Regions from separate parts of the Micromonospora sp. NPDC047793 genome, predicted to be linked through region 4. Evidence: riboswitches for the same ligand, from Rfam matches in the RefSeq annotation. Region 4 holds a riboswitch; each other region holds the start of a gene.
What was found. A riboswitch is a leader RNA that binds a small molecule or an ion and turns the genes downstream of it on or off. The one in region 4 is predicted to bind cyclic di-AMP.
Positions count from the first base shown of each region.

Region 1: another riboswitch for cyclic di-AMP. It lies ahead of ABZ738_RS23270 (hypothetical protein); the one in region 4 lies ahead of ABZ738_RS17970 (NlpC/P60 family protein).
Region 2: another riboswitch for cyclic di-AMP. It lies ahead of ABZ738_RS11615 (C39 family peptidase); the one in region 4 lies ahead of ABZ738_RS17970 (NlpC/P60 family protein).
Region 3: another riboswitch for cyclic di-AMP. It lies ahead of ABZ738_RS06145 (hypothetical protein); the one in region 4 lies ahead of ABZ738_RS17970 (NlpC/P60 family protein).

Region 1 covers NZ_JBEYSG010000013.1:81,410-87,139, reverse strand. The annotation lists gene ABZ738_RS23285 (carbonic anhydrase) at 1-45, opposite strand, end outside; gene ABZ738_RS23280 (alpha/beta hydrolase) at 200-1,144, shown strand; gene ABZ738_RS23275 (AAA family ATPase) at 1,405-3,519, shown strand; cyclic di-AMP (ydaO/yuaA leader) riboswitch at 3,683-3,815, shown strand; gene ABZ738_RS23270 (hypothetical protein) at 3,820-4,905, shown strand; gene ABZ738_RS23265 (PfkB family carbohydrate kinase) at 5,141-5,730, shown strand, end outside.
Region 2 covers NZ_JBEYSG010000004.1:327,924-333,653, reverse strand. The annotation lists gene ABZ738_RS11620 (CDP-glycerol glycerophosphotransferase family protein) at 1-1,124, shown strand, start outside; gene ABZ738_RS11615 (C39 family peptidase) at 1,324-2,193, opposite strand; cyclic di-AMP (ydaO/yuaA leader) riboswitch at 2,409-2,550, opposite strand; gene ABZ738_RS11610 (hypothetical protein) at 2,867-3,631, opposite strand; gene ABZ738_RS11605 (hypothetical protein) at 3,809-4,318, opposite strand; gene ABZ738_RS11600 (acyltransferase) at 4,443-5,723, opposite strand.
Region 3 covers NZ_JBEYSG010000002.1:297,864-303,593, reverse strand. The annotation lists gene ABZ738_RS06165 (hypothetical protein) at 1-268, opposite strand, end outside; gene ABZ738_RS06160 (cation transporter) at 294-503, opposite strand; gene ABZ738_RS06155 (metal-sensitive transcriptional regulator) at 621-917, shown strand; gene ABZ738_RS06150 (YibE/F family protein) at 1,334-2,713, shown strand; cyclic di-AMP (ydaO/yuaA leader) riboswitch at 2,880-3,011, shown strand; gene ABZ738_RS06145 (hypothetical protein) at 3,015-4,031, shown strand; gene ABZ738_RS06140 (carbonic anhydrase) at 4,115-4,813, opposite strand; gene ABZ738_RS06135 (MarR family winged helix-turn-helix transcriptional regulator) at 5,009-5,344, shown strand; gene ABZ738_RS06130 (hypothetical protein) at 5,434-5,730, shown strand, end outside.
Region 4 covers NZ_JBEYSG010000008.1:127,805-133,534, forward strand. The annotation lists gene ABZ738_RS17960 ((Fe-S)-binding protein) at 1-1,795, shown strand, start outside; gene ABZ738_RS17965 (NlpC/P60 family protein) at 2,048-3,061, shown strand; cyclic di-AMP (ydaO/yuaA leader) riboswitch at 3,241-3,375, shown strand; gene ABZ738_RS17970 (NlpC/P60 family protein) at 3,388-4,428, shown strand; gene dcd (dCTP deaminase) at 4,484-5,062, opposite strand; gene ABZ738_RS17980 (pyridoxamine 5'-phosphate oxidase family protein) at 5,142-5,675, shown strand.

The DNA of each region.
Region 1 (5,730 bases), on a different contig from region 4:
TCCGGCCGCCCGGTCGTCCGGTCGGGGGTCGGCCGTCCGTGGCATCGCCATGATCTCAGGGTGACCGCATCGTCCCGTCGACGTACCCGGTTCCGGGATCTTCTCAGCACCCCGATTCGCGTGGTCTCATGACGGGTAGCCGGTGTTACCACCGGGTATTCCCGGTGTTACGCATCCGCGTGTGCCTGGGGAGGTGGCGATGCCAGATCCGGTCGAGGTACGACTGGGCGACGACGTACGCCTGCACGTGGACATCGACGGACCGGCGGATGCCGAGGTCACGGCGGTGTTGCTGCACGGCTGGACGCTGGACGGGCGTAGCTGGCACCGGCAGGTGGCGGCGCTGCGCTCGGCGCACCGGTCGGTGCGGGTGGTCAGCTACGACGCGCGCGGCCACGGTCGGTCGAGTTGCATGACGCTGCCCACGGCGACGCTGGCGCAGCTCGGCGACGACCTCGCCGCCGTGCTGGACACGGTGGCGCCGACCGGGCGGGTGGTGCTGGCGGGGCACTCCATGGGCGGCATGACGATCATGGAGTACGCGCACCGGCACCCGGGGCACTTCGCCCGCCGGGTGGCCGGCCTGGTCTTCGTCTCGACCACCGCCGAGGGGCATACGCACACCGTCTACGGGTTGTCGCCCCGGATCGCCCGGATCATCCGGCTGGCCGAGACCACCGGCGCCGGGGTGCTCGCCCGCTGCGGGGCCTGGCGTCCGCCCCGGGCCCTGCTGCGCGCGCTGCAGCCCAGCATCCGCTGGATGCTCTTCGGGGACCGCTGCGACCCGACTGACATCCGCCTGGTCACCTCGGCGGTGGCGCGCGCCTCGCTGCGCTCGATCGGCGGCTTCCGGGCCTCCTTCGGCGCCCAGCACCGGCTGGAGACGCTGGCCGCGCTGGCGGACCTGCCGGCAGCAGCGCTGGTCGGCGACCGGGACCGGCTCACCCCGCCGCCGTGCGCGGAGTCGATCGCCGCCGCGCTGCCGGCCACCGAGCTGACCGTCTGCCCCGGCGCCGGGCACATGTTGATGATGGAGCGTCCCGAGGAGGTGACCGGCGCCCTCTCCGGCGTCCTGGGTCAGGTGCTCGCCGACGCCGGACGCACCGGTGGCCGCTCCGCCGCCGGCCGTACCCGCCGCCGCTAGTGCGGTGTCCAGGAACGTTGGCGGTGTCGCGGCGAGGTCCAGGCGGCGGTCCGGCAAGGCGGAGTCGGGCCTGGATACCGGTGTTGTATCCAGGCCCGACTCCAACGCCGCCGGTCGTCGTCTGGACCCGGCGCGGCCCGGTGAACGTTTCTGGACACCGCACTGGAGATCGCACCCGGACACGGTGCCTCCGCGCCCCCGCGAGGTGGGGCGTAATCTCGTGCGGTTGGCCGGGCCGGCGTGACGAGGAGAACGAAGCGGTGGACCAGAGCACCCTGGACCGGGAGATCGCCGTCGAGCAGCGGCATCTCGACCGGGTGTACGCACGACTGGCCGAGCTGCGACGCGCGGCGGTCCGCGCCGAGCGGGACGGTTACCGGCTGGCCCGGGTCGGCAACTTCGGCGCGCTGGTCGAGCGGGACGCGATGGTGTTCCACGCCGCGCAGCGCCGCCACGTGCTCGACGCCGAGTACGAGGGGCTCGTCTTCGGCCGTCTCGACCTGCGCGACGGGCAGGTGTTCCACGTCGGGCGGCTCGGTATCCGCGACGAGGACGCCGCCACGCTGGTGGTCGACTGGCGTGCCCCGGCCGCCGCCCCCTTCTACCAGGCCACCCCGGCCGAGCCGCTCGGCGTGGTACGCCGCCGGACGATCCAGTCCAGCCGGGAGCGGGTCACCCGGATCGAGGACGACCTGCTCGACCCGGACGCCGCACCGGCGGAGATGGCGGTGGTGGGCGACGGCGCGCTGCTGGCCAACCTGTCCCGGGCCACCGGCCGGGGGATGCGCGACATCGTGGCGACCATCCAGCGCGAGCAGGACGAGGCGATCCGCTCCCCCGGTTCCGGGGTCACGCTGGTCTCCGGCGGGCCGGGCACCGGCAAGACGGCGGTGGCGCTGCACCGTGCCGCGTACCTGCTCTACTCCGACCGCAGCCGGTATGCCGGCGGCGGCATCCTGGTGGTCGGCCCCTCCTCGGTCTTCGTCGAGTACATCGCCTCGGTCCTGCCGTCCCTCGGCGAGGAGACCGCCACGCTGCACTCGCTGGGCACGCTCTTTCCCGGGCTGGTCGCCACCCGCACCGACCCGGTCGACGTGGCGGCGGTCAAGGGGTCGCTGCGGATGCGCCGGTTGCTGGAACGGGCGGCCCGGGACGGCGTACCCGACTCCCCGCCCGAGCTGCGGCTGCTCTACCGGGGGCAGTTGCTGCGGCTGGAGCGGCCCGAGCTGGACGCCATCCGGGAACGGGCGTTGGCCCGGGGCGCGCGGCGCAACGAGGTACGCCGGGCCGGCTTCGACGGCGTCCTGGCGGCGCTCTGGGCACAGGCCCGCCGGTTGGGTGTCGCCCGGTTGCCCGAGCAGCGGGCCTTCGAGGACGAGTTGATCGACCGGACGGACTTCCGGGACTTCCTCAAGGCGTGGTGGCCCCGGCTGCATCCCCGGCACGTGCTCGGCTGGCTGGCCGATCCGGAACGGCTGCGCCGGTACGCCGCCGGGCTGCTGTCCCGCGCCGAGATCCGGCTGCTGGAGCAGGCGTACCGGAAGCTGGCAGCCGAGGGTCCGACGGTGGCCGACGCGGCGCTGCTCGACGAGCTGGACGCGTTGCTCGGCAAGCCGGTGCGTCCGGCCCGCCAGAAGCGCGACCCGTTCCAGCTCGCCGGTGGGGTTCGCGAGCTGAGCACGTACGCCGACCGGCAGCGGGCTGCCCGCCAGGCGGCGCGGGAGCGGCCGGAGGACTACCGCGACTACGCGCACGTGGTGGTGGACGAGTCGCAGGACGTGTCACCGATGCAGTGGCGCATGATCGGCCGGCGCGGTCGGCTGGCCTCGTGGACGGTGGTGGGCGACCCGGCGCAGACCGCGTGGACGGGTGATCCGCAGGAGCTGTCCCGGGCCCGGGACCAGGCGTTGGGTCGTCGTCGGCGGCACCGGTTCACGCTCACCACGAACTACCGCAACTCGGCGGAGATCTTCGCGGTGGCAGCGGCCGAGATCCGCCGGGCGTACCCGGACCTGTCCCTGCCCACCGCCGTGCGGACCACCGGGGTCGACCCGGTGGATCTGGTGGTGCCGGCGGCCGAGTTGGCGGCCGGCGTGACGTCCGCCGCGAGCGCGCTGCTCGGCGAGGTCGAGGGCACCGTCGGGGTGATCACGCCGGTGCCGCGTCGGGACGAGGTCGCGGCCTGGCTGGGTGGGCTCGGCGGCGAGCGTCTCCAGGTGGTGACCAGCCTGGAGGCCAAGGGCATGGAGTACGACGGCGTGGTGCTGGTCGCCCCCGGCGAGATCCGTGCCGATCCCGGCTCCGGTGTCCGTACGCTCTACGTCGCCCTGTCCCGGGCCACCCAGCGGCTGACCACGATCGAACCGACAGGCTGAGCCGGAGGCCACCGACCTCGCTTGGCGAAAAAGCAACAAACATACCTTATGTCTGGTTTACTCGTGACCAGGGGAACACCAGGAGTCACACCGGCTGCACGGGTCCCACCAGCACCGGTAGGCTCGGACCCGGCCTCCGCCAGGCGGCACTCGACGGTGCCGGCGGTGACCGCCGCCTAATCGCCCGCCAGGGCGAACCGGGGAACCATGTTCCAGGGGTGCATCCGCGTCCAGCGGTAGGGATCTTCCGTCCCGAACCCGTCAGCTAACCCGGTCGGCGGCTGACGGAAGGACATGTGCATGCCAGCAGTGGCAACCGTGAGACCGGCCGCCCGTATGGCGGCCCTGATAGCCGCGGGGCTCGCCCTTGCCCTGGGCGCCGCGCTGGCGCCGTTCAGCGCCGCCTCCGCGGCTCCCGGTGACGTCGGCGACGAGGGCGGCACCCCGGCTCTGCGCGCCCAGTTGGAGGCGGCCAGCAAGGGTTACCTCGACGCCAAGACCGCCCTCGACCGCTCGGTCGACCGGCAGAAGAAGCTGGCCGAGCAGCTCACCACGACCGAGGGCCAGCTCACCGAACGCAGCACCAAGGTCGCCGAGATCGCCGCGCAGGCGTACCGCAGCGGCCGACTCGGTGCCGCGTCGGCGCTGCTCAACAGCGGATCCCCGGCCGGCTTCATGGACCGCGCGGCGGCACTGGACGCGGTGGCGGCCAACGAGGAGCGCGCCCTGCGCGACCTGCGGGCCAGCCGGGACGAGGTCGGCAAGACCAAGCAGGCCCTCGACGTCGAGGTGCAGGAGCAGCGCAAGCAGGTGGCCGTGATGGCCAAGCGCAAGGAGCAGGCCGAGCGTTCGCTGACGGTGGCCGAGGAACGGGAGGAGCGGGCAGCCGAGCGGGCCGCGGCGGAGGAGCGGGCCAGTCGGGCCCCGGCACGCAGCGGCGGTTCCAGCAGCCCCACGGCCAAGCCGGCGCCCCGCAACTCCAACGGCTCCTGGCCGGCCGAGTCGTGCAGCGTCAACGACCCCACGCCGGCCAACGGCTGCATCACCCCGCGCACCCTGCACGCGCTCAACCAGGCCAAGGCGGCCGGCTTCACCCGGTACGTCTCCTGCTACCGCGCTGGCGGCTCGGGTGAGCACCCGAAGGGGCGGGCCTGCGACTTCGCGGCGCAGAAGAACGGCTTCGGCGGGGCCGCCACCGGCGGCGACCGGACGTACGGCAACAACCTGGCGGCGTTCTACGTCAACAACGCCGACCGTCTCGCCGTGCTCTACGTGATCTGGTACAAGCAGATCTGGCTGCCCAGCAGCGGCTGGCGGACGTACAGCGGCGCGCGTGGTGACCCCTCCAGCGACCACACCAACCACGTGCACCTCTCGGTGTACTGACCCGCACGACACGCCGGGTGGCCGCCCTCACGGGTGGGTCCACCCGGCGTCGTCGTTCCCGCACCCCGACGCGCCCGCCTCGAATCCACCCGCCCGTCGCCGCGCGCTCTCGCGCCACCTTGGTTACCGTCGACATCGAAGCGGACATTTCGTGGCGACCGGGAGGAACGGTTATGAGCGGACCGCAGCGGACCCAGTGCGACGGTGTGTCGTGAGCGCGGCGACCGGCCATGTGATGGTCTTCGCGCCGACCCCCCTGCTCACGGTCACCATCGACCAGCCCAACGAGACGCCGGAACTGCACCTGCACCCCGGCGGTCAGGGCGTCTGGCAGGCCCGGATGGTGCTGTCCCACGGTGTCGACGTGGTGCTCTGCACCGCGCTCGGCGGCGAGATCGGGCAGGTGCTGGAGCCGTTGCTCGTCAGCGAGGGCGTCGACCTCAAGGTGGTGGCGCGGGACTCCGGCGGCAGCGGCGGGTACGTGCACGACCGCCGGGACGGCACCCGGCAGGAACTCGTCGACGTGACCGGGCAGCCGCTGAGCCGGCACGAGCTGGACGAGCTCTACAACCTGGCGCTCGGCGAGGGACTGCGCGCGGCGGTGAGCATCCTGAGCGGCCCGAACGACCCGTCGCTGGTCCCCGCCGACCTGTACCGCCGCTTCGCCGCCGACCTCGGCGCCAACGGCAGCCGGGTCGTGGTGGACCTCTGCGGTGACCACCTCACGGCGGTGCTGGAGAGCGGGGTCTTCTTCGTCAAGGTCAGCCACGAGGAACTGATCGCCGACGGCCTCGCGACCGACGACGACGAGGAGCAGCTCACCCG
Region 2 (5,730 bases), on a different contig from region 4:
CGGAGTTCGTGCTGCACTTCTCCGCCCCGCCCGGCTCGGAGTACCAGGTCACCATGTGGCTGCCGTACCTGGAACGGATCGGACGGCCGTTCGTGGTGATGCTGCGGGAACCGGAGTTCCTGCCCGCCGTCGCGGCGGCCACCACCGCACCGGTGGTCTACTGCCCCACCCTGCGCACCATGGACGAGGTGCTGGTGCCGAGCCTGCGGGTGGCGTTCTACGTCAACCACGGCGCGAAGAACAGCCACTGCATCCGATTCACCCAGCTCACCCACGTTCAACTGCACCACGGCGACAGCGACAAGGCGCCCAGCGCCAACCCGGTGTCGGCGATCTTCGACCGGATCTTCGTGGCCGGCGAGGCCGCCGTCGACCGGTACGCCCGCGCCGGGGTGGAGATCCCGCCCGAGAAGTTCGTGGTGGTGGGCCGCCCGCAGGTCGAGGCGATCGAGGTACGCCACCAGCCGACCCGGGGGCTGACGAACCCCACGGTCCTCTACACCCCCACCTGGACCGGCCACCACGCCGACGCCGACTACTGCTCCCTGCCGATGGCCGAGACGCTGCTGCGGCGGCTGCTCGACCGGGGCGCCACGGTGATCCTGCGCGCCCACCCCTACACCAACCAGCACCCGGGCTCGGCCCGTCGCCTGGCCCGGCTGCACGAACTGCTCGCCGCCGACCGCTCCCGCACCGGCCGCCAGCACGTCTTCGGCGCCGCCGCCAGCCGGCTCACCCTGGCCGAGTCGGTGAACCGGGCGGACGCGCTGGTCTCCGACGTCTCCGGGGTGGTCTCCGACTGGCTGTACTCGGGCAAGCCCTACGCGGTCACCGACACCGGCGTCGACGGTGACCGGTTCGTCGAACGGTTCCCCCTCGCCGCCACCGGCTACGTGCTGCGGCGGGACATGGCCGACCTGGACGACGTGCTGACGCGGCTGCTCGACACCGATCCGCTCGCCGAGGCACGCTGGGCGACCCGGCGGCGCTACCTGGGCGACTTCCCCGCCGACTCGTACGCCGAGGCGTTCCTCTCCGCCGCCCGGCGGGAACTGGACCCGGCCTGGACCGCCCCGGCGCCACGGACCACGACCGACGACGCGGCGCTGCCGACCGCCCCCTGAGCGCGCAGCAGCGGCCGTGGTGAGCGGTGGGCGTACTCGGTCAGACCTGTAGACCGAGAAGCACCGGGATCGCCGCCACGACGACCCCGGTCAGATAGCGATCCGCTGAACAGCACCTCAGGCCCGGATGTAAGGAAGGGCCCCCTGCTATCGCCTGGTGTATAGCAGGGGACCCTTCCTTACATCTCGTCCTTACATCTCAGGAGGAGTAGCCGCGGGTGGCGGCCCAGTGGGCGAGGTCGGTGGTGCTCATCCAGTACGAGTAGTACGAGGCGTCGGCCGAGTCCGCGATCTTGACCAGTCGACCGTCGTCCGCGTAGCCGACCACGGCGACGTAGTGGCCGCCGGGGAAGGAGTGCCAGCCACCGTCGGTGTCGGTGGCACTGCCGGCCACGTTCACCACCACACCGCGCCCGTCGGTGATCGCCTCCACCACGTCGGCCTGGAGCTGGTCCATCTGCGTCGGGGTGGCCGAGCCGCCCCGCAGCATCGTGGTCGAGTACGGCTCGCCCTTGAGCGTGGCGTTGAGCACCCGGGTGGTGTCCAGAGCCGAGTTGGTGCCGGCGTACGTGGTGCCGAGCTGGGCGGCCAGGGTGTCCTGGTCACGGTCGACCCCGGCGGCGCTGAGCGCGTTGCGTACCGCGGCCGGGCCGCAGTAGTAGCCGGTGGTCTGGGCCTGGAAGTCGTAGTCCAGGACCTTGCGCGTCGGTGGCTTCGGTGCGGTCTTCTCGCTGACGGCCACCGGCGAGGGGGCCGCCGAGGTGGCCTTCGGCGTGGGCGAGGGCGACGGTGACGGTGCGGCGCTGCTCGGGGCCGCGCTGCCGGGCGGGGTCGACGGGGTCGGCTCCACGCGGGTGTCGGCGCGGGAGGCGGCGGTGTCGCCCCGCGTCTCGGCGACGGCGGTCGTGGTGTGCGCGGTCGCCGGGGCGTCCTCGGTGCCGACGAGTACGGCACCGGTGCCGGTGGCCAGCGCCAGCGCGGCGGCCGAGGCGGCGACGACCTGGTAGGGGCGTTCGGTGGCCAGCCGGCGTAGCTGGCGCGTCAGGGTCTGCTTCACGGAGTCCTCCACGGGGCTCAGGGAGGCACGGCGATCCGCTCCGGCGGTCAGCTCGACAGGACATGCCGAGGACCGCCCGAGTGGGCGGACGGGCCGTGCGAGGGGCTTCGCCCGGTCGGGGCCGGGCGGGGGCCGCAGTCAGCTCGCGGCCGACGGCCCGGTGAGCGCGGGCACCGCAGTGCCGTGGAGGAACAAGAGGGGTATCACAAGGGGATGCACGAGAGGAAAGCTCCTTCCGACACCGCCGACCGGGTTAGCTGACGGGTTCGGGCGGGAAGTTGGCCCTACCGTGAGCCGAAGCTCGCGGATTCACCCCAGAGGTGCGGTGGGTCCCCGGTTCGTGAGACCACGATTAGGCGGGTCGATGCGGCGTCGCCTCCTGCGATCGGTTACCGCATCGGACGGGCCGACATTACTGGTCGGCCATTGCCCTGCCAACCCGCTCTGACCTGCGCAAACATGATCCAGCTCAGTGATTTTCGGGCGTTCGGTCATCGATGTCCCGCAACAGGACCGACGGCGATCGACGTAACGGGCGGTGACAACCGGACCACCCCCGGACAATGCCTCCGGACATCACGTCACGTCTCGGGCGGTTGCGGCACCACCGTCCGTTCCGGCGATCGGTGTGACCGGGCTCACCCGATCAGGCCGGATTACCGGGGCTCCGCGCGTCTCGCCCGGGTCACCCCACGCGCGCCGGACGCCAGCGCAGGGCCGCAGCGGCCGGACGTGCGGCGGTGGTCACGGCGGGTGCCGGCACCGAATTCGGTCGCAGGCGCTGCGCGGCGGCGTACGCCTCGGCGGAGAGCACCCGGGCCGCTTCGGTGGCCCGTTCCGTCTCCCGCCAGGCGGCCCGTTCCCGCTCGGCGGCGGCCCGGTAGGTGGCCCGGTGGTTGTCCCGGACGACCCGGGCCAGCACGACCTCCTGTGCGGCCGGGTGCAGGCGGGGGTCCCAGCCGGCCCGCCGGGCCAGCACGTCGGTGAGCTGCCGCGCCGACAGGTCACCGCGCCAGTGCGCCACCATCGCGGCGTGGTGCAGCCAGCGTTCCCGGGCGGCGTACTCGCTGGCGGTGCGGGGGGTGCGGGGGGCGGGCAGCGCGGTGGTCCCGGCGAGCCGTCGGGCCCGGCTCTCCGCCTCGTCGAAGCGGGCCCAGGCACGGTCGAGGGCGGTCTGGGTGGTACGCCACGCGTCCCGCCGCCGGGCGGCGTTCTGTGCGGCCCCGGCGGCGGCCACCGCCACCTCACCGGCGTAGCGGCGCAGGTCGGCCGTCTCGGCCTCGGCGGGGTCGTCGGCCGGGCCGCTGGTCTCGTCGGTGCCGGACGAGGAGGGTTCGGGCCGGGCGACCAGGACGGTGAGCACACCCAGTGCGAGCACGAGCAGCACCGACCAGATGGCGGCGGCCCGGGGCACCTCGATCAGGAACTGGTAGAGGACGGTCTTCTCCATGGCGGTACCTCGTGGGCCGTGGTGCGCTGACAGCGGGCCGCCGGCACCCGGTCCCCCGACGGCGGCGCGTCGGAACCGGGCGGGGCGGTGACGGGATGTTTCGCGGGGCAGAGGTCCCGGGCGTTGCGGGACGGGCTGCGGCGGAGTCCGGTCGGTGTGCCGCAGCGGGGCGTGAGGTCAGTCGCCGGGTGGGGCGCGGGCACCGTGGGCACCCGGCGGGACCGCCGTCGGAAGGGACGCCGCCGGGCCGCCCACCACCGCCGTCACGGCGGGCCGCTGCGCCAGGCCCGTCTCGGGCGACAGCCCGGGTACGCCGAGCGCGTCGGCGCGGTCGACGGCCCCCGTGGCGGACACCGTGACCAGCGCACCCGTCGACGAGGGGTGCCAGTCGGCACGGGGCGAGGGCATGAGGAGAGGAGCCGCCGCGAACCGGCCGGCGGCGGGGTGCCCGACGAGCGCGGCCTGTGCGGGCGTGGCCAGTGCGGGCGTGGCCAGTGCGGGCGCGGCCAGTGCGGGCGCGGCCAGTGCGGGCGCGGCCAGTGCGGGCGCGGCCAGTGCGGGCGCGGCCAGTGCGGGCATCGCCCAGGCGCCGAGGGTGAACGCGGCGGCGACCGCGAACCCGGTCAGCAGTCGCGTCGCCCAGCGCGCCAGCCACCACAGGGGACGGGCGGGCGCGACGGGAAGCACCCGGTCACGCTACCGCCACCGATGTCGCACCGCATCGGCGGCGGGCGTGTCGGGTAGACGACGCGCCGTAATCGGCACACGAAACAGCAGGTCGGAGCGTCGACGACAACGGTCCACGGTGGACTCAGCGGTCCCGGTCGCGGTGACCTGCCGTACTCGGCTCGTCACCCGGCACCCGCTGCCTCGGCGGCCCGACGGGCGGGCCAGCGGGCGATCCGGCGGGCGGATTTGCGGACGGTCCCGCAGGCTCGGCGGACCCGCCACCAGGCGGGGCGGCGGGTCCGGCGGCAGGCGGCGGGGCGGCGGGGGCGCGGCTCGGGGCGAGTCGGCGCATCATCGGTTGCTCCACGTAGCGGTGCAGCAACGCGGCCAGCGCCAGGGTGAGCAGCAGGAACCCGATCACCGCCGGCACTCCCCACCAGCCGGGCAGGCCGGTGCCCCAGTCGCCGGTGAGCCGCAGGATCGTCATGATCGCGAAGACGTGCACCAGGTAGAAGGCGAACGAGACCTCGCCCAGCCAGACCATCAGCCGGGAACGCAGCGGCGAGCGGCGACCGTGCACGTCCGCGTCGGCCGCCGCCGCGATCACCAGGACGTACGCCACCGACAGCAGTGCCGCCCAGAGTTCGGCCCGGATCCACTGCGAGGCCGCCACCCAGGTCGCGACGAAGATCACGGTGGCCAGCGGCAGCCGGGGCCCGCGCCAGCGACCGCGCAGCATCAGCTCGGCGGCGGCCACACCCATCCAGAACTCCAGCGACCGCACCAGCGGGAAGATCTGGGCGAACCACCACCGGCTCTGCTCCGGCACCAACTGCTGTCCGGGCCAGAGCGCCAGGATCAGCAACGGCATGGCGATCACGACGGCCCACAGCATCCACGGCCTGGCCCGGCGGATCAGCGGCAACGCCAACGGCAGGCACAGATAGAAGAACAGTTCGCAGGAGAGCGACCAGCTCACGTTGTTGACGCTGTAGAAGTAGCCCGGTCGCGGGTCCCATGCCTGGAGCAGGAAGAGGTTCTCCAGCGCGGCCACCGGGTTGATCGGGTCGGCGAACCAGAGCGCCGCGAGCATGGCCAGCGCCCACATCACCAGGTGGTTCGGATAGATCTTGGCGAGCCGACGACGCCAGAACCGGCGGCGGGAGTCACCGACCCGGGCCGACCACACCAGCACGAAGCCGCTGAGGATGAAGAAGAACTGCACCCCGGACAGGCCCAGGGTGAAGATCTCGCTGACCACCGCCTGGTGACCGGGCTCGGCGATGATGCGCATGGTGCCGGCGTGGAAACCGAAGACCAGCAGCGCGGCGATCCAGCGCAGTCCGGTCAACGAGGGCAATCGGCTGGCGTCACCGCGTCGGGTGGTGGAGGGCTGCCTATCGACGACGGTGGCGCTGGTCATTCCGGGC
Region 3 (5,730 bases), on a different contig from region 4:
CTCCGGCCGGGGCGCCGACCGGCACCAGCGTGTAGCCGCGTTCGGAGACGAGCAGCCCGCCGGGCAGGTGCCCGGCGGCGCCCGCGTCGTGTCCGGCGTCACCGTCGTGGCCGTTCCGGGCCGGGTCGTCGCCGTGGTCCGCCGTGCCGTCGTGGCTGGTCGCGGTGACCGGGGCCGGCGGCCCGGTCACCTGGCCGACCCCGTACGCGGCGGCGAACACCGCCGCGAGGCCGAGCGCGAAGCCACTCACCTTCGTCGCCGTGTTCATCGGGACACCTCGGTCTCCGGTCGCCTCAGGCGGCGACCAACTCGAAGCCGGCCTCGTCGACTGCGGCCCGGACGGCGGCCGGGTCCAGTGGCTGCTCGCTGGTGACGGTGACCTCGCCGCTGGCCAGGTCGACCCGGACGTCGTCGACGCCGGGGAGCGCGCCGACCTCGGTGCTGACCGCGTTGACGCAGTGGCCGCAGGTCATGCCCTGCACCTGGTACGTGGTGGTGACCATGGCAACTCTCCTCTCCAGGCCCGTCAACCCGGGCCGGGCACCCCGTCGAATACCCTCGGGGGGTATCTACAACCGTGACCGTACCATACCCCCCAGGGGTACGTTATCCTCGTGTTCATGAGCACACCCGCGCCGATCCGCGGCTACACCGCCAGCAAGGACCAACTGCTCGCCCGACTACGCCGGGTCGAGGGGCAGGTACGCGGCGTCGAGAAGATGGTCGACGAGGATCGCTACTGCATCGACGTGCTCACCCAGATCTCCGCGATCCAGGCCGCCCTGGACAAGGTCGCCCTCGGCCTGCTCGACGGGCATGCCCGGCACTGCATGCACGAGGGCGCCGCCGAGGGCCGCGCCGACGAGATGGCCTCCGAGATGATGGCCGCCGTCGGCCGTCTGATGAAGCGCGGCTGACCCGCCCCACCAGCACGCCCGCCTCGGGTGTCGGCTCCGACGCCCGGCATCCGACACACGCTCGCGACCTGCGTTCCGATGCCGACCTGGCTACCATTCGCCACGATGGCCAGCCGATCCGGAGACCTCCCGGCCCCCGCCCGCCGTCGGGCACGCACCACCGCCGCAGCAGCCCTCCGGCGGCCCGCCGCCATACCCCCACGGGGTGCCGGCAGTCCAGCCGCAGCCCTGCTGCGGCCCGACCGCCCCGCCGCAGCCCTGCTGCGGCTGCCGAGAGCCGGCCCCACCCTCACGGTACGCAGCCATCCTGCCACGCTCGGGCCATTCCGGATGCCCGCCGCCGTGGCCGACCGGCGGCGCTGAACCATCTCGCCCGCCGGTACGTAGTTCGCCTTGGAATCGTTGGGAGACAATGAATGGGCGCCGACCACACCCGTTCCGCTCCGCCCACCCCACCCCGGGTGCGGCGGATCCTCATCGTGACGGTGGTCCCCCTCTTCCTCGCCACCCTGGTCGCCGCGCTCGTGCTCTGGCCCTCGGACCCGCCCCGGCCCGAGGCCGCCGACGACCTGCCCCGATACCACGGCACGGTCACGCGGGTGGTGAACGAGCCCTGTCCACCGAACCCGGTCGTGCCCGAGGGCACCCCGACCACGGCCGGGCAGCAGTGCGGCACGGTCACCGTGCGGGTCGACAGCGGCCCGGACGAAGGTCAGGACGTGCAGGCGCCGTTGCCGGACGGGCCGGGGGCACCCCGGGTCAGCGTCGGCGACGCGATCATCCTGGTCTCCCTGATCGATCCCGAGGATCCCTCGATCAGCACCTACAACATCGCCGAGCACCAGCGGGGCAAGCCGCTGATCTGGCTCGCGGTGCTGTTCGCCGCCGCCATCGTGGCCTTCGGACGGCTGCGCGGCCTGGCCGCGCTGGGCGGCCTGGCGGCCAGTTTCGCCATCCTGCTCACCTTCGTGCTGCCCGGCATCAGCGCAGGCCAGCCGCCGCTGGTGGTGGCCATCGTCGGCGCGGCACTGATCATGTTCGTGGTGCTGTACCTGACGCACGGCATCTCGGCACAGACCTCCGTGGCCGTCCTCGGCACGCTCGGCAGCCTGGTGCTCACCGGCCTGCTCGGGCTGGCCGCCACCCGGGCCACCCACCTGACCGGTTTCGGCAGCGAGGACGCCACCACGCTCTCCATGTTCCGGGGCGACGTCGACCTGCACGGCCTGCTGCTCGCCGGCATCATCATCGGCTCGCTCGGCGTGCTCGACGACGTCACGGTGACCCAGGCCGCCGCGGTGACCGAACTGCGGCACGCCAACCCGAGCTTCACCCGCCGGGAGCTGTACCGCTCGGCGACCCGGGTCGGCCGGGCCCACATCGCCTCGGTGGTGAACACCATCGTGCTGGCGTACGCGGGCGCGTCGCTGCCGCTGCTGCTCCTGCTCACCGCCGACACCCGCGCGCTCGGCCAGATCGTGACCAGCGAGTTCCTCACCCAGGAGATCGTCCGCAGCGTGGTGGCCACGCTCGGGCTGGTCGCCGCCGTACCGCTGACGACCGCCCTGGCCGCGCTGGTGGTCACCGCCGGGCGGCGGGACACGCCGGAGCCCGGCGGACCCGGCGGCCACGACGACGGGCCGGACGGCGACGGCCCCACCCCACCGACTCCCCGGCCCGGCTCGGACCGGTCCGAGGCACTGCACGCACTCAGCACCGCGCGTGCGCGTGACACATCCCCCGCCACCGGTTCGCGGTGGCCCGATCCGGACAGGAGCACGGACACCACATGGTGACACCCCGCAGCGTGACCGCCCCTGCCGACACGGTTCGTGCCCGTGTCGTTGGTCACCCATCGCGATTACGAAATGACGCATCTAGTCAGGTTCGGGGCGTAGAGACCGACATGGACTCTCGGGTAACCTCACTGCCGGTCACCGCCGAAGGCGCGCAGCGGCGCCTGCGGTGCCACCGCCCAATCGCCGCGAGGCGAGCCGGGGACCCAGGTAGGTGGGGTGAATCCGCGTCAGCGGTAGGGGCCACTTCCGTTCCGAACCCGTCAGCTAACTCGGTCGGCGGTCGATGGAAGGGAAAGAAGTGACGGCACCCCTACGCCGCTGGATGACCCCCGTGGTGGCCGTGTTCGCCGCGTTCGCCGTGTTCGCCGGACCTCTGCCGGCCATGGCCGCGCCGAACCCACCCAGCCCCGCCGAGCACGACGACGACCCGCCGATGCTCAACGACCTGATCGAGTCGGCCAACCGCGACTTCTCCAAGGCCAAGAACCAGCTGGAGAAGTCCAAGAAGCGGCAGCTCAAGCTCGACGTCGAGTTGCGTCGCGCACAGGCCGACCTCGAAGCGCTCAGGCCGCAGGTCGCCGAGATCGCGACGCAGTCGTACCGGACCGGCCGGGTCGGTGCGATAGCGATGTTGTTGCAGAGCAACGCCCCGGACTCGTTCATGGACCGCGCCTCCGCCCTCGACGAGTTGAACCTGTTCAACGACAAGAAGTTGGGCGAGGTCAACGCGATCCGGGAGCGCGCGGACCGGGCCAAGCTCGCGTCCGACGCCGAGGTCCGCGAGCAGCAGAAGCTGACCAACGACATGGCGCGTAAGAAGACCGAGGCGGAGAAGTCGCTCCGCCTGGTCGGTGGCGAGAGCCTGACCGGTGGCCTGGTGGCCGCCACCTCACCGGTCGCCCGGGTGGCACCGAACCGCGCGTCCGACGGGAGTTGGAAGGCGGAGTCGTGCAACCAGAACGACCCGACCACGTCGGGCTGCATCACGCCGCGCACGCTGCACATGTACAAGGAGGTCAAGCGGGCCGGCTTCAACCGCTTCGTCGGCTGCTGGCGGCCCGGTGACAAGTTCGAGCACCCGAAGGGCCGGGCCTGTGACTGGTCGTTGCAGAACAGCGGGTTCAGCCCCTGGCACAACGACGACACCCGGATCTACGGCAACAACCTGGCGGCCTTCCTGGTCCGCAACGCCGACCGGCTCGGCATCTACTACGTGATCTGGAACCGGCAGATCTGGTTCCCGACCGAGAACCGGTGGCGGTCCTACAGCGGCCCGTCCAACCACACGGACCACGTACACGTGTCGCTGCTCTGAGCAGCGTCCCGGCGACCTGAGAGGGCCGCTCCGCCGTCTGGCGGAGCGGCCCTCGTCGTCCGTGTCCGTGGGCGGCCCGAGGGTCAGCCCACCGGAGTGACCACGCCCGCCATCTCGGCGGGTTCCGCCGCGACGGTCCGCACCTCACCGGCGGCCAGTCGGTAGGACATGCCCACCACCGCGCACCCGCCGGCGGCCACCTCGGCGGCCAACGCCTCGGAGGACTCCAGCATCGCCTCGACGGTCTGCGCGATGTGGATGTCGACGATCGCGTCCAGGTCGTCGATCCCCGCCCGCTCGGCCCGGCGCAGGCTGGGCACCACCGCGTCCACCACGGCACGCAGGTGGCCCGTCGGCGCGGTCCCGGTGGCCGCCGCGGCACGGGCCGCCTGGACGGCACCGCACGAGTCGTGCCCGAGCACCACCACCAGCGGGGTACGCAGCACGCTCACCGCGTACTCGACGCTGCCCAGCACCTCGGGGCCGATGGTGTGGCCGGCGGTGCGGACCACGAAGAGATCACCCAACCCACGGTCGAAGATGATCTCCGCAGCCAACCGTGAGTCGGAGCAGCCCACGATCACCGCGAAGGGGTGCTGCTCGGCGGCGACGGCGGCCCGGTGGCTGGCGTTCTGGTTGGGGTGCCGGAGCGTGTCGCTGACGAAGCGGCGGTTTCCGGCGACCAGTTCGGCGAGGGCGCGCTCCCGCGAGCCGGGAAGGTCAGCGGTCAGGTACTCGCGTTCGGGACCGGGCTGCGCTCCGATCGTTCCGGGTCGACTCATCCGGCGTCACCTCGCCTCTCGGTGGAATGCCTGGTCATCCCGGCCGGCGCTGGCCACGGGCTGCCACCAACCGTCACACGCAGCGCAAGGCGCGTCAAGCTATGCGTGATCTGCATTTCATGTATTCCAGAACGCTTGCCAACCGGCGCGGGCGGGTGCGGGCGCAGCCCGAGTACGTCAGGGGCAGGCCATACGATGGCGGGCATGGCGACCTCAGACGAGCGAGAAAGCACCCGGAACTGGACTTTCTTGACAAACCACGCGCACGTGCTGCTCGCCATCGCCCGCAACCCCACCGCCCGGCTGCGCGACGTCGCCGGTGAGGTCGGGGTCACCGAACGCGCCGCCCAGGCGATCGTCGCCGACCTGGAGGCGGGCGGCTATCTGCACCGCACCCGGGTCGGCCGCCGCAACGAGTACACCCTCAACCCGGCCGGGCGGTTCCGTCACCCGGCGGAGGCCGACCGCCACATCGGCGACCTGCTCGCCCTCTTCACCGACGCGCCCTCGACCGCGAGCGGCGATCGCTGACCGTCCACAGTCGACGACGTGGCGTGGTTCACCGACCCGACGGGGGCTGCGCCAATGCGTTCTCCGCACCGAAACGATAGGTTGGACACGTGTCGTCCGCCGTGCTCGCCCGTCCCCTGTGGCCGGCGACGCTGCGTACGCTGCGGGAGCTGACCCGGCTGGCACTGGCCGCCCTCGTGGTGGCGGTCGGCCTCGGCACGGCCGTCGCCGACCTGCCACTGCGCCCGACCGACGACCAGCCGACCCATGCCGTCGCCGACCATCGCGCCTGGTCCGTCACCGCCGACGTGCCGACCTGGCCGGGCACGGTCGCACCGGTCACCGAGCACGTGCGGGCGTCCGCCGCGCTGTCGACGTCGCCGACGCAGCCCACGGCGCCGACCGCG
Region 4 (5,730 bases):
CCGTCCGAGCCAGGCCGGACGCCGGTCGCGGTTCACCGGCTCCACCATGTGGCAGGGCTACTTCGTCGAGGCCGTCGTCCTCGCCGTCCTGGTCATGGGCTTCCTGATCCGTGGCTTCAAGGTCGCCACCGACCACTTCGAGTACCCGACCTGGGCCACCCCGCTGAGTCACGCGGTCGGCTCGGTGCTGCCGGACTGGGAGTCCGGGGTCAGTGTCGCCGCCCTCATCAAGATCGCGATTTCGATGACCTGGCTCATCGTGATCTCGCTGAACGTGACCATGGGCGTCGCCTGGCACCGCTTCCTCGCCTTCCCGAACATCTACTTCAAGCGGAAGCCCGGTGCCTCCGGCTCCGGACTCGGGCCGCTGCGGCCGATGACGAGCGAGGGCAAGCCGCTGGACTTCGAGGAGGCCGATCCGGAGAAGGACCAGTTCGGCGTCGCGCACGTCGAGCAGTTCACCTGGAAGGGCCTGCTGGACTTCAGCACCTGCACGGAGTGCGGCCGCTGCCAGTCGCAGTGCCCGGCCTGGAACACCGGCAAGCCGTTGTCGCCGAAGCTGCTGGTGCTCAGCCTGCGCGACCACGCGTACGCTAAGGCGCCCTATCTGCTGGCCGGCGGCGGTAAGGACCTCACCGGCGAGGAGAAGGCCACCGCCGCGCAGCTCGCCCACCTCGACGTGCTGGCCCTCGCCGAGGCGGAGAAGCCGCTGATCGGCGACGCCGAGGCGGGCGGCGTGATCGACCCGGACGTGCTCTGGTCGTGCACCACCTGCGGCGCCTGCGTCGAGCAGTGCCCGGTGGACATCGAGCACGTCGACCACATCGTCGACATGCGCCGCTACCAGGTGCTGATCGAGTCGAACTTCCCCTCCGAGGCCGGCGTGATGCTGCGCAACCTGGAGAACAAGGGCAACCCCTGGGGCGCGCCGCAGAACACCCGGGAGGACTGGACCAAGGGCCTCGACTTCGAGGTGCCCCGGGTCGGCGAGGTCGAGGACTTCGAATACCTGTTCTGGGTGGGCTGTGCCGGTGCCTTCGAGGACCGCGCCAAGAAGACCACCCGGGCGGTCGCCACGCTGCTGAACGAGGCGGGTGTCTCGTTCGCCATCCTCGGTGAGGGCGAGACCTGCTCGGGCGATCCGGCCCGCCGGATCGGCAACGAGTTCGTCTTCCAGATGCTCGCCCAGCAGAACGTGGAGACGCTCAACGAGGCGTTCGAGGGTCGCGAGAAGGCCAAGCGCAAGATCGTCGCGACCTGTCCGCACTGCTTCAACACCCTGGGCAACGAGTACGGCCAGCTCGGCGGCGAGTTCGAGGTGGTGCACCACACCCAGTTGCTGGCGCACCTGGTCGCCACCGGCAAGCTGACCCCGGTGCAGCCGGTCGACGGCGGCGTCACCTATCACGACCCGTGCTACCTGGGCCGACACAACCGGGTCTTCACCCCGCCACGCGAGGTGCTGGGCAGCGCCGTCGGCGCCGACAACGACCTCGTCGAGATGCCGCGCAACAGCGAGCGTTCCTTCTGCTGCGGCGCCGGTGGCGCGCGCATGTGGATGGAGGAGCGGATCGGCAAGCGGATCAATGTGGATCGGGTCGAGGAGGCCATGTCCACCGGTGCGAAGACCGTCGCGGTCGGCTGTCCGTTCTGCTCCACGATGCTGAGTGACGGAGTGAACGGCAAGGGCGCCGGCGACCAGGTCGAGGTGGTCGACGTGGCCAGCGTGCTGCTGCGTTCGATCAAGCCGGAACAGGCCCGGGGCGCCGAGGAGGGCGAGCCGGTCGCCGGTTGACCAGCGCGAACGTCGGGACGTGTCGGGCATCTGTACGGATGCCGACACGTCCCGATTTTTATATTGGCGTAGATAACTGTAACGAATTGGTCGACACCCTTTGTGTGCGGTCGGTCGCACAAAGGTGAATGAGCCGTTGGTCGCCTTGATTCCGCTGCGCGCCTTCCCTAATGTGGGGCACCGACCGCCGTGGTCGTCTGTCTCGCCCCTTACCGCTAGCGGGACGCCCGGTGGTCGGTCGCAAAGGAGTCGGTGCCGGTGGCAACCATGCCCCTCCATCGTCATGCGCCGGGACGTTCCACCCCCGTGCGCGGGCTGCGCAAGGCCGCTCGCCGCCTGGTCGTCCTGGTCGCCGCTGCTGCGGTCGGTGCCGGTCTGGTCGCCGCGCCCGCGTACGCCGCGCCGTCGGTGGACGAGATCGAGCGCCAGATCGACAAGCAGTGGCAGCAGCTCGAACCCACCATCGAGCAGTTCAACAAGGTGCGCTCGGAGCTGAGGGTCAACCGCGAGAAGGTCGACAAGCTGGAGAAGAAGATCCAGCCGTTGGCCCTGGAGACCGAGTTGGCGATGAACCGCGTCGCCGGTCTCGCCTCCCGGTACTACATCACCGGCCCCTCGCAGGAACTCGGCGCGGTGCTGCTCAACGCGAAGCCGGACCAGCTCGGTGAGCAGATGGCCCTCCTCGACCGGCTCGCCTGGGAGGAGCGCCGCCAGCTTGAGGGCGTCATGAAGATCCGCAAGAAGTACGACGACCAGAAGGCCACCCTCGACGCGCTGATCGTCGACCAGGAGGCCAAGCAGAAGCAGCTGGCGGCGAAGAAGAAGCAGATCGACGCCGAGATCAAGCGGCTGGAGCGGTCCCTGCCGGTCACCACGGTCAAGACCACCAACTGCCCGACCATCAACGGCGTGGTCAGCGACGCGGCCCGGACGGCCATCCGGACCGCCTGCGCCCAGGTCGGCAAGCCGTACGTCTGGGGCGCCACCGGGCCGAACTCGTTCGACTGCTCCGGTCTCACCCAGTACGCGTACCGGGCGGCGGGTATCTCCCTGACCCACTTCACCGGCGCCCAGTGGCGCGAGGGCAAGGCGATCTCGCGGGCCGACGCCCGCCCCGGTGACCTCGTGTTCTTCCGCAGCGACGTGAGTCACGTCGGGATCTATCTGGGCAACAACACGATGGTGCACGCGGCGCGTGCCGGTGTTCCGGTCAACGTCTCGCCGATCACGACGATGCCGGTCGCCGGCTTCCGTCGACCAGGCTGACGCCTGAGCGCGTACGCAGGAACCACGGAAGGCCCTCGGTCAAGCGACCGGGGGCCTTCTTCGTTGTCGGATTAATGCACCGAGAGTGACGGTGTGGGTGTGTTGCGTATTGACGCCGGTCGTCCCTACGCTGGGCAATCGTCGGCCCGCTGGCACAACCGCCCATCCGGGGCGGTGACGGTCCGACACCGCCGAGTCGCTGTCCGAGCGAGCCGGGGACCCAGGTATCCGGGGTGAGTCCGCGATGGTCGCGGTAGGGCGTCCCGGGCGCCCGAACCCGTCAGCTAACCCGGTAGGCGGTCTGGGAAGAAGGAGTACGCAGCCCGGTGGCACACCATGCCCCGCGGCCACCGTCGTACCGGCCGGGGACATCCGGCCCGACGACGGCTGCGCCGCGATTCCGCTGGTACCGCTGCACCACCGCACTCGCCGCACTCGCCGCGACCGCCGTCCTGCTGACCGGTGGCGCGACGGCGGCCCACGCCGACCCGACGGTCGACGACATCGAGCGCCAGATCGACGAGGACTGGAACCGGCTCGAAGCCGTCATCGAACGACACAACGCGACCCGACAGGACCTGGCCGGCACCCGCCGGGAGGCGGACGCCCTGACCGCCCGTATCGCCCCGCTGCAACTGCAGGTGGACGAGGCGATGAAGCGGGTCGGCGCGCTGGCCGCGCGGGCGTACCGGGGCGAGCCGGTCCGCGCCGTGAACACGTTGCTGGGCAGCCGGTCCCCGAGCGAGGTCGTCGCCCAGCTCGGCCTGCTCGACCGGTACGCCCGATTCCAGCAGGAGGACGTACGCCAGGCGAGTGAACTGCGGGACGAACTCGCCGCCGCCCGAGCCGGACTGGACCGCACCATCGTCGAGCTGACCCGTACCGAAGCCGACCTGGCCGCGAAGCGGCGGCAGATCGACACCGAGATCGACCGGTTGCAGCGGTTGCGGCTGCGGGCGTACGACGACGGGGGTGGTGGTCCGCTGCGGCCGGCGCCCTGTCCGGCCACCTACCCGGGTGGCCCGGCCGGCGAGGCGGTCACCTTCGCGTGCGCCCAGATCGGCAAGCCGTACTCGTGGGGTGCCGAGGGGCCGCACGCGTACGACTGCTCGGGGTTGATGTTGGCCGCGTGGGCGCGGGCCGGGGTGTCGCTGCCGCACAACGCGGCGCGGCAGCGGCAGGTCACCGCCTCGGTCAGTCGCGGCGACCTGCGCCCGGGTGACCTGGTCTTCTACTTCCGCGACCTGCACCACGTGGGGATGTACGTCGGCGGCGGCTGGGTGGTGCACGCCTCCCGTGCCGGCAAGCCGATCGCGATGAAGCGGATGGACACCAGTCCGATCCACAGTTTCGGTCGGCCCGGCTGAGTCCCCGGGCGGACGACCACGGGCCCGCGTCCGCGCGGCGCGGGCCCGCCGGTGGTCAGCGGGTCGGCCAGGTACGCCAGTTCTGCCAGGCACGGCTCGGCGTCGGGCCGCGCTGCCCCTGGTAGCGCGAGCCGTAGACGAGCGAGCCGTACGGGTGCTCGGCGGGCGAGGCGAGCCGGAAGATGCAGAGCTGACCGATCTTCATGCCGGGCCAGAGCATGATCGGCAGGTTGGCCACGTTGGACAGTTCCAACGTGACGTGGCCGGAGAAGCCGGGGTCGATGAAGCCGGCGGTGGAGTGCGTCAGCAGGCCGAGGCGACCGAGGCTGGACTTGCCTTCGAGCCGGCCGGCGAGCTGGTCGCCGAGCGAGATCACCTCAAGCGTGGAGGCGAGCACGAACTCGCCCGGGTGCAGCACGAACGGCTCGCCGTCGGGCACCTCCACCGGCGAGGTGAGATCGTCCTGCTGGGTGGCCGGGTCGATGTGTGTGTAGAGGTGGTTGTTGAACACCCGGAAGAGCTTGTCCAGGCGTACGTCGATGCTGGACGGCTGCACCAGGGTGGGCTCGAAGGGCTCCAGCGCCAGAGTGCCGGCCTTGATCTCGGAGACCAGGTCACGGTCGGAGAGCAGCATCGCCACACCATAGCGGCCGGTAGTCGTGACCTGCGTGTCGGACTACCTGCTTAGAACGTATGTTCGATAGGATGTCGGCATGGCTTCCTGGTCCGATTTCGCCGTCGACGAGCCCCGACTCGCCGACGGGATCCGCCTTCTCATGCAGCAGTACGGCCCGGGCTTCGGCTACCTGGCCACGGTCCGCGCCGACGGCGGGCCCCGGGTGCACCCGGTCTCACCGGTGATCACCGACGACGGTCTGTTCTGCTTCGTGATCGACTCGCCGAAGCGGCGCGACCTGGAACGCGACGGGCGTTACGCGCTCCACTCGTTCCCGGCGGAGGAGAGCGACGACGAGGCGTACGTCGCCGGCCGGGCCCGACCCGTCACCGACGACGCCACGGTGGCCCGGTTGGCGCTCGCGGCCCGCGCGGCCCCGCACGCCGACTGGCGTCTGTTCGAGTTCACCGTCGACGTGGCGATGCTCGCCCGGCACGAGCGCGCCGCCACCGGCGGGCTGGTCGGTGAGCCGGCCGTGCAGGTCTGGCTCGACCCGGCCGGCGCCACCCCGCAGGCCGCCCGGCCCACGCCCCACCGGACCCGTGCGGCCCGACATGTCCGCGCCGCCTGAACCGACCGGTGCCGGTCCCGCCTGACGACGGGACCGGCACCGGAGGTACGCGCCG